3 regions of the Streptomyces sp. NBC_00223 genome follow, and region 2 is predicted to be linked to each of the others. Evidence: riboswitches for the same ligand, from Rfam matches in the RefSeq annotation. Region 2 holds a riboswitch; each other region holds the start of a gene.
The links. A riboswitch is a leader RNA that binds a small molecule or an ion and turns the genes downstream of it on or off. The one in region 2 is predicted to bind cyclic di-AMP.
Positions count from the first base shown of each region.

Region 1 (4,272 bases), 1.3 Mb from region 2:
GCTCGCTGCCCGAGATCATGGGCGGCCAGCTGCGCGAGGTGATCGAGGAGGACGTGCCCTCGCGCGCCCTGATGGCCGCCTACCGGCTGCCCGAGGACGGCACCCGCGCGGGCGACGCCGCCGATCTGGCGCTGACGGTGCTGGGCGGCGGCGAGTCGTCCCGGCTGCACAACCGGCTGGTACGGCGGGACCGTACGGCGGTGGCCGCCGGGTTCGGGCTGCTGCGGCTGGCCGGGGCGCCCTCGCTCGGCTGGCTCGACGTCAAGGCGTCCAGCGGGGTCGAACTGTCCGCCATCGAGGAGGCGGTGGACGAGGAGCTGGCCCGGTTCGCCGAACACGGCCCGACGCCCGCCGAGATGGAGCGGGCCCAGGCCCAGCTGGAGCGGGAGTGGCTGGACCGGCTGTCGACCGTCGGCGGCCGGGCGGACGAACTGTGCCGGTTCGCCGTGCTCTTCGGCGACCCGCAGCTCGCCCTGACCGCCGTGCAGCGGGTGCTGGCCGTCACCGCGGAGGAGGTCCAGGCGGTGGCCGCGGCGCGGCTGCGGCCCGACAACCGCGCCGTGCTCGTCTACGAACCCACCGGCGGCGCGCAGTCCGGCGACGACGCCACCGAGCCGCAGGAAGACCAGGCCGCGATCGACCAGGACCAGGAAGAGGGCGAAGCGTGAGCGACACCGCCGCCGTCATGACGTTCCACCCGCAGCCGCAGGCCGGCGAGCCCAAGCCGTGGGCGTTTCCCGCGCCCGAGCGCGGCACCCTGGCCAACGGCCTGACGCTGCTGACCAGTCACCGTCCCGGCCGGCGGGTCGTGGCCGTCGAGGTGCTGCTCGCCGCGCCGCTGGACGCCGAGCCGGAGGGCCTCGACGGGGTCGGCACCATCATGGCCAGGGCGCTGTCCGAGGGCACCGACGAGCACACCGCCGAGGAGTTCGCGGCCGAGCTGGAGCGCTGCGGCGCCACCCTGGACGCGCACGCCGACCACCCCGGGGTCCGGGTCACCCTCGAAGTGCCCGCCTCCCGCCTGGACAAGGCCCTCGGGCTGCTCGCCGAGGCGCTGCGGGCCCCCGCCTTCCCCGACGACGAGATCAAGCGCCTGGTCGCCAACCGGCTCGACGAGATCCCGCACGAGCTGGCCAACCCCGCCCGCCGGGCCGCCATGGCGCTGTCCAAGGAGCTCTTCCCGGCCGAGCTGCGCTGTTCGCGGCCCCGCCAGGGCACCGAGGAGACCGTCCGCAGGATCGACTCGGCCGCGGTCCGCGCCTTCTACGAGGCCCATGTCCGGCCCGCGACCGCCACCGCCGTCGCGGTCGGCGACTTCACCGGCATCGACCTGCCGGCCCTGCTCGACAGCACCCTCGGCCGGTGGCGGGGCACCCCCGGCGAGGCCCGTCCGCGTCCGGCGATCACCGCGGACGACTCCGCGCGCGTGGTGATCGTCGACCGCCCGGGCTCGGTCCAGACGCAGCTGCTGATCGGCCGGACCGGCGCCGACCGGCACGACCCGGCGTGGGCCGCGCAGGTCCTGGGCACCTACTGCCTCGGCGGCACCCTCACCTCGCGTCTCGACCGGGTGCTGCGCGAGGAGAAGGGCTACACCTACGGAGTCCGGGCCTTCGCCCAGGTGCTGCTGTCGTCCGCGGACGGTACCGGCGCCGCGCTGCTGGCGATCAGCGGTTCGGTGGCCACCGAGGTCACCGGTCCCGCTCTCGCCGACCTCCGCCAGGTGATCCGCACCCTCGCCGAGGACGGGCTGACCGACGACGAGCGCGATGTCGCCGTGCAGAACCTCGTCGGGGTCGCGCCCCTGCGGTACGAGACGGCCGCCGCGGTGGCGGGCACGCTCACCGACCAGGTCGAGCAGCAGCTCCCGGACGACTACCAGGCCGAGCTCTACGCGCGGCTCGCGGCGACCGGCACGGTGGAGGCCACCGCCGCGGTGGTCAACGCCTTCCCGCTGGACCGCCTGGTGGTGATCCTCGTCGGAGACGCCTCGGCCATCGCGGACCCGGTACGTGAGCTGGGCATCGGACAGGTGACCGTCGTCAGCTGATCCGACCGTCGTACGTTCGCAGCCCGGAACCCCGGTCGCCCTCGTGGCGCCGGGGTTCCGGGCGTTTTGGTGCCGTGCGGGCGGTGCGGGGTGGTGTGGGCGCCGAAGGGTGATTGGTGCGCCTTGGTGTGGCGTCCACTACATATCAGCCGATCTGTTTGTCATACGCACGAGTGCCCGGTTAGCGTCAACGCCCGTCACCCGTCAGCACCAGCCGTGTCCTGCGGCCCCGGGTGCGCATCGCCGAGTCCCCGCACCCAGGGGAGCCGGGGACCCACGTGTCCTTGGGGTGAATCGGGACCCTCCGCCCAGCGGCGGTCCCGTAGGAGACCTTCCTGCTCCGAACCCGTCAGCTGACCCGGTAGGCGAGAAGGAAGGAAAGGAGCTCGCCTCCTCATGGCGTTCACCCCTCGACTGCCCGCGCCCAGCGGGAAGCACCGCCGTCCGCGCCGGGTCCGGGCCGGCGCCGCCGCCCTGGCCGGAGTGGCCGTACTCAGCGGGGCCGGGGCCTTCGGCGCCAACGCGATGGCCTCGCCCGGGCAGGCCGACCCCGCCCCCGCTCCGGTCCGCGACACCGCCTTCACCCGGGCCCCGGACGTCAGCGACTCGCTGGCGCACACCCTCGCCGCGCAGGCCGACGCCCAGCGCGAGGCCGCCGACGCCGCGCAGGCCAGGGCCGATCAGGCGCGCAAGGCCGCGCAGAAGGCTCAGGCGGAGGCCAAGGCGCAGGCCAGGGCCGAGGCCAGGGCGCGGGCGAAGGCGGCGGCCAAGGCGAAGGCCGCTGCCGCCGCGAAGGCCGCCGCCGAGACCAAGGCCCGCGCCGCGGCCGCGGCCAAGGCGGCGACGGCCGCCACACGTGACACGCTGACAGGCGCCAGCCGCTCCACCGCGCGTACCGCGCTCCCCGTGGACTCCGGCTACATGAAGCCGGTCGGGGACGCCGCGATCGGTACGGGTTACAAGGCGTCGGGTTCGCTGTGGTCGAGCGGTTCGCACACCGGTGTCGACTTCCTGGTGGGCTCGGGCACCCCGGTACACGCGGTCGCCGCGGGCACGGTGGTGTCGGCGGGCGCGGACGGCGCCTACGGCAACGACGTGATCATCAAGCACGCGGACGGCATGTACACGCTGTACGGGCATCTGACCCAGCCGCTGGTCTCGGCCGGCCAGACGGTCACGGAGGGTCAGGAGATCGGCGTCTCGGGCGCGACCGGCAACGTGACCGGACCGCATCTGCACTTCGAGGTCCGCACCACCCCGGACTACGGCTCCGACCTCGACCCCGTGGCCTACCTGGCCTCGCACGGCGTCACCATCTGACGCGTTCCCGCGTCGCGCCGCCGGTGGCGGCGCACCCCCGACCGAAGGCCCCGGTTCCTCCCGCCGGGGCCTTCGCGCGCGTCCGGAGGCATCCGAAGCGCGCGGAAGCACGAGGGGAGCGTCCGGAGCCGGGCAGTGGTGATCGCAAGCGCCGGCGGCCACCGGGCCGCCCGGACACCTTCCGCCCGCCTCCCCTCCCCGTCAGCCCCGGCCGGAAAGAGTACCGAATTCGGGGGCTGCTTTTCCATTCCCTCTTGTGCTGAAATAGAGTCGCGGCACAATACGGGGAAAGAACGGAGTCCTGCGATGCGGAATCGTACGTGAACGGGACGGACGGCACCGGCCGCCGTATCTCCGCCCAAGTGGTGTGCGCGGCGATCCGCGACGACATTGTCGGCGGTTTCTTCCCACCGGGCGGCCGGCTGACCGAGGAACTGCTCGCCCGGCGGTACGGGGTGTCCCGGGTGCCCGTGCGCGAGGCGCTGCGCACCCTGGAGTCCGAGGGCTTCGTCCGCACCCGCAGACACGCCGGCGCCTCGGTCGCCGAGCCGACCGAGCAGGAGGCGGCCGACCTGCTGGAGATCCGCGCGCTGCTGGAGCCGCTGGGCGCGGGCCGGGCGGCCCAGCGCCGTACCGACGCGCACCTGCGCGTGCTGCGCGGCCTGGTGCGGCTCGGCCAGGAGCGGGCCGGACAGGGGCAGCTGTCGGATCTGCCCTCGCTGAACGGCTGGTTCCACGAGACGCTGGCCCAGGCGTCGGGCAGTCCCACCCTGGCCGCGCTGCTCACCCAGCTGCGGCACAAGATCGCGTGGGTCTACGGCGACGACGGTTCGGCCCGGGCCGCGGAGTCCTGGGCGGAGCACGCGGCGATCGTGGACGCGGTGGCCCGCGGCGACGCCGAG
Region 1 is NZ_CP108109.1:6,510,496-6,514,767, forward strand. It holds gene OHA30_RS27795 (M16 family metallopeptidase) at 1-668, shown strand, start outside; gene OHA30_RS27800 (M16 family metallopeptidase) at 686-2,050, shown strand; cyclic di-AMP (ydaO/yuaA leader) riboswitch at 2,282-2,432, shown strand; gene OHA30_RS27805 (M23 family metallopeptidase) at 2,447-3,370, shown strand; gene OHA30_RS27810 (GntR family transcriptional regulator) at 3,691-4,272, shown strand, end outside.
Region 1: it holds a riboswitch for cyclic di-AMP, as region 2 does, so the genes downstream of both, OHA30_RS27805 (M23 family metallopeptidase) here and OHA30_RS33240 (C40 family peptidase) in region 2, are expected to answer to the same signal.

Region 2 (4,272 bases):
GAAGAGGTACGGGAAGACGTTGGCGCTCGACGGCTTCTCGCTGGAGGTGCGGGCCGGGGAGGTCACCGGGCTGATCGGGCACAACGGGGCAGGGAAGACGACGTTCGTGGAGGTCACCACCGGTCTGGTGCGGCCCGGGGCGGGGCGCGTCACCGTCTGCGGGATCGACGCGCTGGCCGAACCGCGGGCCGCCCGCGCGCTGTTCGGCGTCGCGCCGCAGGAGCTCGCCCTCTACCCGACGGTCACCGTCCGCGAGCACCTGGGGCTGTTCGCCGGGCTCGCGGGGCTGCGGCGGGCCGCCGCAGCCCGCTCGGTCGAGGCGGTCGCGGAGGAGCTGGTGCTCGGGGACGTGCTGGACCGGCGGTGCGCGGTCCTCTCCGGCGGGCAGCGGCGCCGTACGCAGGCCGCCGCCGCGATGGTCGGCTCGCCGCGCGTGCTGCTGCTCGACGAGCCGACCGCGGGCGCGGACCCCGAGACCCGGCAGGCGCTGCTCGCGGCGGTACGGGCCCGCGCGGACGCGGGTGCGGCGGTCGTCTACACCACGCACTACCTGCCCGAACTCGTCGACCTGGACGCGACGTTGGCCGTGGCCAGGGCCGGACGCGTGGTCGCCCGCGGGGAGCGGGCGGCGCTCACGAGCGGGCTGCCCGGCGAGGTACGGGTCGCCCTCGACCCGGACCGGCCGCGGCCCGGGCTCCCCGCCGAGCTGGGTTCCCGTACCCGGGACGACGGGCAGGGCGGGCTGCGGATCGCCACCTTCGATCCGCCGGCCGACCTCGCGGCGCTCCTCACCGCCGGGTGCGCGCCCCTCGCGGTCGACGTCCGCCGCCCCGACCTCGACGACCTCTACGCGGCCCTCGCCACCTCGGCGCCCAAGGCCCTCGCCACCCCGCCGGGCACCGAGGCGGAGTTCGCCTCCGGCGGTTTCGTGGACGGCGGGCGGCAACCGGAGCCGGGCGCGGGTGTCCTCGCCGCCGGCCCGCCGGGGCCGGGCGCGGGCGGCCGGAAACCCGGCCCGGATGCTGTCGACGCGCGTATGTCCGTCGCCAATGTGCCCGGCGCCGCCGACGCCGCCGACGCGGCCGGGGCGGGTGGAGAGCCGGGCTGTTCCGGGATCCGGTCGCCGCGTGCCGAGGCGGGTCGCAACGGGGGTGTGCGCGTCTCGGATGGCGCCGGATCCCCGATCTCCGCGGCCGCTGCCACGCAGCGCCGTCCCGCCGTGACAGGCGTGGACCGGCACGCGGCCGTCTTCCTTCCGCCGGGCGGCGAGGAAGGGATTCGCCCTGGTGCCGACGCGGGGGCTGACTCCGCCGTCCGTGTGTCGGCCGCCGCCTCCGGGGTCACGTCGGCGGGTGAGCCCCGGCAACCGCGCGACCCGCGCGAGGGTGGCGGGGGCGCGCGGGGCGGGGTGGGGAGGGCCGGCGTGCTCGTGCGGCACAACGCCGCCGTGCTGCTGCACGAGCCCGGCCCGCTGATCGGCCGCCTCCTCATGCCCGTGATCCTGCTGCTCGCGATGCGGCCGCTCTACACGGCCGTCCAGGGGCCGTCGGGGACCGCGCTGGCCGTCGTCGGCTCGCTCGTGACGTTCTCGCTGCTCGCCCTGTCGATCGTGGGCTCGTCGATCCTGTCCGAGCGGGTCTGGCGCACCTGGGACCGGCTGCGCCAGACCCCCGTACGCGCGGGCGAGCTGCTGATCGGCAAGGCCCTGCCCGTGTTCGGCGTGCTCGCCGCCCAGCAGGTGTTCGTCCTCGGCTTCGGCGTGGTCGCCTTCGGAATGCGCGTGGCCGCGCCCGGCCTGCTCGTGGCCGCCTGCGTCGCCTGGATACTGGCGCTGCTGGGCATGGGCTCGGCCGCCGCCCTGCTCGTACGGAGCTACGGCCAGCTCATGGCCGCGTTCGACATCGGCGCCTTCTTCCTCACCACCCTCGGCGGTGTGCTCGTACCGCTGTCCACCCTCCCGGGCTGGATGCGCGCGGCCGCCCCGCTCTCACCCGGGTACTGGGCCGCCGACGCCCTGCGCGAGGCCGCCATGGGCCACGCGCCGCGTACGTACACGGACATCTGCGTGCTGCTGGCGATAGCGGCCGTCACGGGCACGATCGCCGTCCGGCGTGTCACCCGCGGCTGGGGCCGCGCGCTCGCCGTCTGACGGTCCGGGCCGGGCGCCCGACCAGGGCCCGGATCAGGCGCCCGGCCCGGACCCCGGCTCACCCGACCACCCGCCCGTACCAGACGCTGTTCGTCCAGATGCGTTCCAGCCGGACCGTGGTGCCGGTCTTGGGCGCGTGCCAGATGGTGCCGGCGCCGGCGTAGATGCCGACGTGGTAAACGGAGGAACCGGAGTGGAAGAAGACCAGGTCACCGACTCTTCGGGAGCCCACGGAGATGTGCTGCGTGCTGTTGTACTGCGCCGCCGCCGTACGCGGGAGGGACTTGCCCGCCGCCTTGAACGAGTACAGCGTCAGGCCCGAGCAGTCGAAGCGGTACGGCCCGGACGCCCCCCACTGATAGGGCGAACCCTTCTTCGAGGCCGCGATGCCGAGCGCCTCCGCGCCCAGTGACGCGGCCTCGGCCCGCTGGACGGTCTCCGGCAGCAGGGACGGTACGGTGACGGCCGCCGCGGTGAGCATGGAGGCGGCCCCGAGCCGGGTCAGCCGCGCGGACAGGTGAGGAGACGTGATGCGGTTGAGCGCGGTCATGCGCAACCCTTCGTCATCAGCCTGCGAAGGATGACCTGTCGGGTTCGGGCAGGCGAAGATGCCCGGCCGCGCACTGCGGCTTCACCCCAAGGGCCGGCCCGGACGCGTTCCGGGACCGACCCGTCGTGCTGGGTCCTCCGCTCCTGCCGCTGCACTCATGTCGACCTGGCATCCAACGCGTCGGCAGGACTGGGCATCCGCGCGGACCGCCCCGCCACGGCGGCGGGGGCTTGTCGTCAGCACGGATGGTTACCCACTCCACGCACTCGCGCGGTCACAGAAACGCGCGATGTGAGTCTCGTCACGCCTCCGCCGTCCGGGTGAGCGCCTGCGGCCCGCGCCCGCCGGCCGCCGTCGCCGTACGATCTGACCTGCGACGATCTCCGGGGCTCCCGGCCGGGCCCGGCCGCTGGCCGCAACTGTTCGACGGATTGCCGGAAGCGGCGGAATACGCCAATGGACTGAGCCGAGCCGACACCGGGTGGCGCAACCGGTGGCGCAGCGTCACGAATTCGGCGCCGCGACGGCACATGTCCGGCGGCTCACGCGTCCGCCGGTTCACGCGTCGGGGGTTCGCACCTCCGCGGCCTCACGCGTCCGGCGGCGCCGCGGGGTCGGGCGGCACAGCCACCTGACCGGTCCGCCGCTGCCCGTCGAGCACCCGCAGCGCGCGCCCGAGCGTGGCGTGGTGCATCTGGGTCTCACCGCGCAGATGCATCACGGTGAGCGCCTCCCGCAGTGCGACCGCCCGGCTCACCAGCGCCTGCGCGGCCCGCAGCGCGGCATAGGTGTCCGTGTTGCGGGACGGGTTGATCCGGCCGAGCAGGTCGACGACCTCCAGATAGGTGTCGATCAGCTCGCCCTCCGAGCGGGTCAGCGCCGGCAGCGGCGGCGGTTCCGGCACCACCGCGGGTCACCGCAGGCCGTACGCGGGGGTGTTGGCCTTGCGGCTGGTGGTCGTCCGGTCCACCAGGCCGTAGTCGACGGCCGCTTGCGCGTCGAGGACCTTGTCCCGCTCGATGTCGGCGCGGACCTGATCCAGTTCCCGGCCGGTGTGCCTGACCAGCAGCGTCTCCAACTGCTCGCGGGTGCGCAGCAGTTCATTGGCCTGGATCTCCAGGTCCGACACATCGCCCTGTACGGCCTCGCTCAGCGAGGGCTGGTGGATCAGAACACGCGCGCCCGGTGTGATCAACCGCTTGCCGGGCGAGCCCGCGGCCAGCAGCACCGCGGCGGCGGAGGCCGCCTGGCCGATGCAGACCGTCGCCACGTCGCAGGTGACGAACTGCATCGTGTCGTAGATCGCGGTCATCGCGGAGAAGGAGCCGCCGGGGGAGTTGATGTAGAGGTTGATGTCCTGCTCGGGCGCGGAGCTCTCCAGGTGGATGAGCTGGGCCATCACGTCGTTCGCCGACGTGTCGTCGATCTGCGTGCCCAGGAAGACGATCCGCTCCTGGAGCAGCTTGGAGTAGGGGTCCATCGTGCGGACGCCGTTGCTGCCGCGCTCGGTGAACTCGGGCAGGACGTAGCGGGCGGTGGGACGGAACACGGGTACGCACCTCCATCACTACAA
Region 2 is NZ_CP108109.1:7,822,247-7,826,518, forward strand. It holds gene OHA30_RS33235 (ABC transporter ATP-binding protein/permease) at 1-2,149, shown strand, start outside; gene OHA30_RS33240 (C40 family peptidase) at 2,208-2,699, opposite strand; cyclic di-AMP (ydaO/yuaA leader) riboswitch at 2,703-2,880, opposite strand; gene OHA30_RS33245 (hypothetical protein) at 3,289-3,606, opposite strand; gene OHA30_RS33250 (ATP-dependent Clp protease proteolytic subunit) at 3,613-4,248, opposite strand.

Region 3 (4,272 bases), 540 kb from region 2:
GTGCTGTTGCTGGACGGCCCGCTGCTGCTCGGGCAGGGGCTGCCGCTCGACCTGACGGTCCATCTGCGGCTGTCGCGCGGCGCGTTGGAGCGGCGGACGGCGGAGGCCGAGCGGTGGACGCTGCCCGCGTACGAGCGTTACGCGCGCGAGGCGCTGCCGGAGGAGACCGCCGACGTGACGGTCCGCGCGGACGACCCGCGGCACCCCGCCTGGACCGGCTGAAACTCCTTTCGGAGCCCGGCCGTTCGGCTTGATCACCTACGCGGCGGCGGTCCCGCTTGCCGTGGGACCGCGCACCCCGCTAGCGTCCTCGACCACCATGACTGTCGCCATCGCGCCGCTGACCACCGAACACATACCCCAGGCCGCGCAGCGGTACGACCGCTGGTTCGCCCGCGCGCGGCGCCCGCCCTCACAGCGGTCCTGGCTGGCCGACGGTCCGGTACGGGGTGAGGAACTGCTCGGCAGGCTCAACTCCGCACCCGGGCTCGAAGCGGTACGCGCGCTGGACGCGGACGGCGGCATGATCGGGCACCTCGCCGCCGTGCCGCTCGACCTCGCGCCCGACGACCCCGCGGCGCTGCGCAGCCATCCGCGCGCCGCCCTGATCCCGCACGGCGGCCACGCGCTGCCCTCCGGGCGGGAGAGCGAGGTGCTGCGCGGGCTCTACGCCCGGGTGGCCGAACGTCTCGTCGCCGACCGCCGGTTCGTCCACTACGTCGAGGTGCCCGCCGGGGAGACCGCCACGGACCCCTGGTCCGACCTCGGCTTCGGGCGGGAACTCGTGCACGGGCTGATGGCCGTCAAGGCGCGCGGCCGGCAGCCGCGCGGGGTGGACGGCCTGGGCATCCGCCGGGCGGGGCTCGGGGATCTGCCGCAGATCGGCCGGATGGCCGCGGAGTCCTCGCGCAGGCAGCGCGAGGCCGCGATGTTCCAGCCGCAGCCGGAGGGGGCGCTGGCCGCGCTGCGGCTGCACTACGCCGACGCGCTCGGCGATCCGCGCTGGGGCGCGTGGATCGCCTCCCGGCGGGGGGAGGAGATCGGGATGGTGCTGGTCGGGCCCGCGGCGCCCGATCCGGTGATACCCGAGTCGTGCGTCGAGCTGGTGGAGGCGTATGTGGAGCCTCCCGCTCGGGGGGAGGGGATCAGCAGGGTGCTGCTGGCGACGGCGCTGGCGTGGGCGTACGACAACGGGCACCGGTACATGTCGGCGCGGTGGCGCTCGGGGTCGCCGCTGGCCGCTGGGCACTGGCCGGCGGTGGGGTTCCGGCCGGTGGCGTACAGGCTCGCGCGGACGCTGGATGCCCGGATGGGCGGGGCGGCCGGCACGTACTGACCTCCGGTCGGGAAGCCGGGTACGGTGGCGCGCCCCCACCGGGCCTGTGCCCCCTGCGGGGGCCCTCCGGGCGGCTGGGCACCGCCGTTCCGCGCCGTTCCGCGTCCCGCGTACCGCCGTCGTGGCGGGAAGATCGGGGCTGCGCCCAGGCAGGGCGGCTTGGCACCGCCGGGCTTCGGCGTTCCGCGTCCCGCCGTCGCGGCGGGGCGAGATCGGGGCTGCGCCCCGGCGCTGTGGTGGTTGCCCGGGCCCCGGAACCTTGCCCCCTGCGGGGGGCTTGGGGCGGTTGGGCACCGCCGGACCGCGCCGTCCCGCGTCCCGCCGTCGCGGCGGGGAGGGATTTCGGGCTGCGCCCGCTTGGCACCGCCGCCGGACCCTGCCGTCCCGCGTCCCGTCGTCCGGGCGGGAAAGGATTTCGGACTCCGTCCGGGCGGTGTGGTGGTTGCTGGGGGCGCCTGGCTCGGTCCCGGGCCCTGGAGCCGGTTGAGCTTCGTAGCTCGCCCCTGCGGGGGCTTGGGGTGGCTTGGCACCGCGGGACCGCGCCGTCTCGCGTCCCGTCGTCGCGGCGGGGAGGGATTTCGGGCTGCGCCCGCTTGGCACCGCCGCCGGACAGCGCTGTCTCGCGTGCCGCCGTTGCGGCGGGGGAGGTCGGGGGGTTTGGGGGCTTTCCGGAGGGGGTTGTGGGGGGTGTCACAGGGGGAATACGGGGGTGGGTCGCGGGGGTACGGAGCGTGGTTGGTTTGGGGGGTTTGTTACGCGACGGGGAGCGGACCCGTACCCGGGGTGAGCGGATCGCGCACACGCAGGCGGCACCGTACGACCAGGAGTGACCGTCCCGCCGCCGCGGCGGAGGTCCGGCGAGGCGCACACTTGCCCCCGCCCGACGCAGTCGTCTAGCTTCCAATTTCTGCGGGCATCGCCCGCTATCCCATCCGCCGGGCGGTACGCCGAATCCTGCCGCCGCCCGGTTCTCCGGACCACCGAGCACTCAGGGCAGGAGCGGGGGACCCAGGTAAGCCGCCGTCCGTACCACGGGACGGCTTGGGGTGAAGTCGCGGCGCCGTACCCACAGCGCAGCGCGGCCGGGCATCTCCTGCCCGAACCCGACAGCTCACCTCGCAGGCGTAGGAGAGGAAATCCCCCATGCCCGCAAAGGGACAGCATCGCAAGCCCCGCCGCCTCAACCGCCTCACCCGTGTCTGCATCGCCGCCGGCACCGGAGGCGCCGCCCTCGCACTGCCGCTGGTCAGCGCCGTGAACGCGTCGGCCGCCACCCCCGCGGCCGCGTCGGCCGAGGCCCGCACGACGACCGTCGCCACCGCGTCCGCGCACGGCGCCGAGCACCACAAGGGCGGGAAGGCCAAGACCTACGACGTGGTCAGCGGCGACACACTGTCGAAGATCGCGGTCACGCACCACGTGCCCGGCGGCTGGCACCGGCTCTACCACGAGAACAAGTCGGTCATCGGCTCCGACCCGAACCTGATCCACCCGGGCCAGCACCTCACGCTGCGTGGCGCCCACGTCGAGAAGCCGCTCGTGGCCAAGCCCGAGTCGGCCCCGGCCAAGCCCGCCGCGCCCGCGAAGCCCGCGCCCGCGAAGCCCGCGCCCGCGAAGCCCGCGCCCGCGAAGCCCGCGCCCGCCAAGCCCGCGCCGCAGCAGCCCACCGCCAAGGACACGACCGTGTCCACGACGGACACCGCAGCCGCCACCGCGAGCTCGTCCACCGGCTACATGAAGCCGGTCGGGAACGCCGCGATCGGGACGGGCTACAAGGCGTCCGGTTCGCTGTGGTCGAGCGGTTCGCACACCGGCGTGGACTTCCTCGTCGGCTCGGGCACCCCGGTGCACGCGGTCGCCGCGGGCACGGTGGTGTCGGCGGGCGCGGACGGCGCGTACGGCAACGACGTGATCATCAAGCACGCCGACGGCAAGTACACGCTGTACGGCCACCTGACGAAGCCGCTGGTCTCGGCCGGCCAGACGGTCACCGAGGGCCAGGAGATCGGCATCTCGGGCGCCACCGGCAACGTCACCGGACCTCACCTGCACTTCGAGGTCCGCACCACGCCGAACTACGGCTCCGACATCGACCCGGTCGCCTACATGGCCTCGCACGGCGTCACCATCTGACCCGTACGAGCCCCGGCCGGCTGAACCACCCCCACAGCCGGCCGGACCCCCCGGCGCCCACGCGGCAGCCGTACCGTGCCCGCCCGGTCTCCATCACCGGGCGGGCACACCCCTGCGCGGACACGCGCGCGTCAGCGGAGACGCGCGCCCGTCAGGGGAAGAGCGGCGCCAGCTCGCCGCGCGAGACGACCCCCAGCTTCGGATACGCCTTGTACAGGTGGTAGCCGACCGTCCGCGGACTGAGGAAGAGCTGCGCGGCGATGTCCCGGTTGGACAGCCCCCGCGCCGCCAGCCGTACGATCTGCGACTCCTGCGGGGTGAGTCCGGCCTCGTCGGCCACCGAGCGGGACTGCTGACCAGCCGTCACCGAGGCTCCGGAGGCGCGCAGTTCGGTACGCGCCCGGTCCGCCCAGGGCGCCGCGCCCAGCCGTTCGAAGGCGTCGAGCGCGGTCCGCAGCCGCCCGCGCGCCTCGCTGCTGCGCCGGGCCCGCCGCAGCCACTCGCCGTACAGCAGCTCGGTGCGCGCCGCCTCCATCGGCCGCCCGTGCGGGTCGTGCGCGCGCAGCGCCTCGGCGAAGTACGCCTCCGCCCGCGCGTCCGGAGCCCGCAGCGCCCGGCAGCGGGCCACCAGCGCCGCCGCCCAGCCCTGCCCCGACCGCTCGGCCCACCGCTCGAACCGGGCGAACGCCTCGTCGGCCCGCTCCGGCACCCCGAGCCGTACCGCCGCCTCCACCAGATCCGGGACGCTGCGGGTGGCGCAGATGTGGTGCCGTACGGTCGGCTCGGTCAGCAGGTCGAGCCGG
Region 3 is NZ_CP108109.1:7,277,632-7,281,903, forward strand. It holds gene OHA30_RS31095 (uridine kinase) at 1-222, shown strand, start outside; gene OHA30_RS31100 (GNAT family N-acetyltransferase) at 320-1,336, shown strand; cyclic di-AMP (ydaO/yuaA leader) riboswitch at 2,305-2,476, shown strand; gene OHA30_RS31105 (M23 family metallopeptidase) at 2,480-3,469, shown strand; gene OHA30_RS31110 (helix-turn-helix transcriptional regulator) at 3,621-4,272, opposite strand, start outside.
Region 3: it holds a riboswitch for cyclic di-AMP, as region 2 does, so the genes downstream of both, OHA30_RS31105 (M23 family metallopeptidase) here and OHA30_RS33240 (C40 family peptidase) in region 2, are expected to answer to the same signal.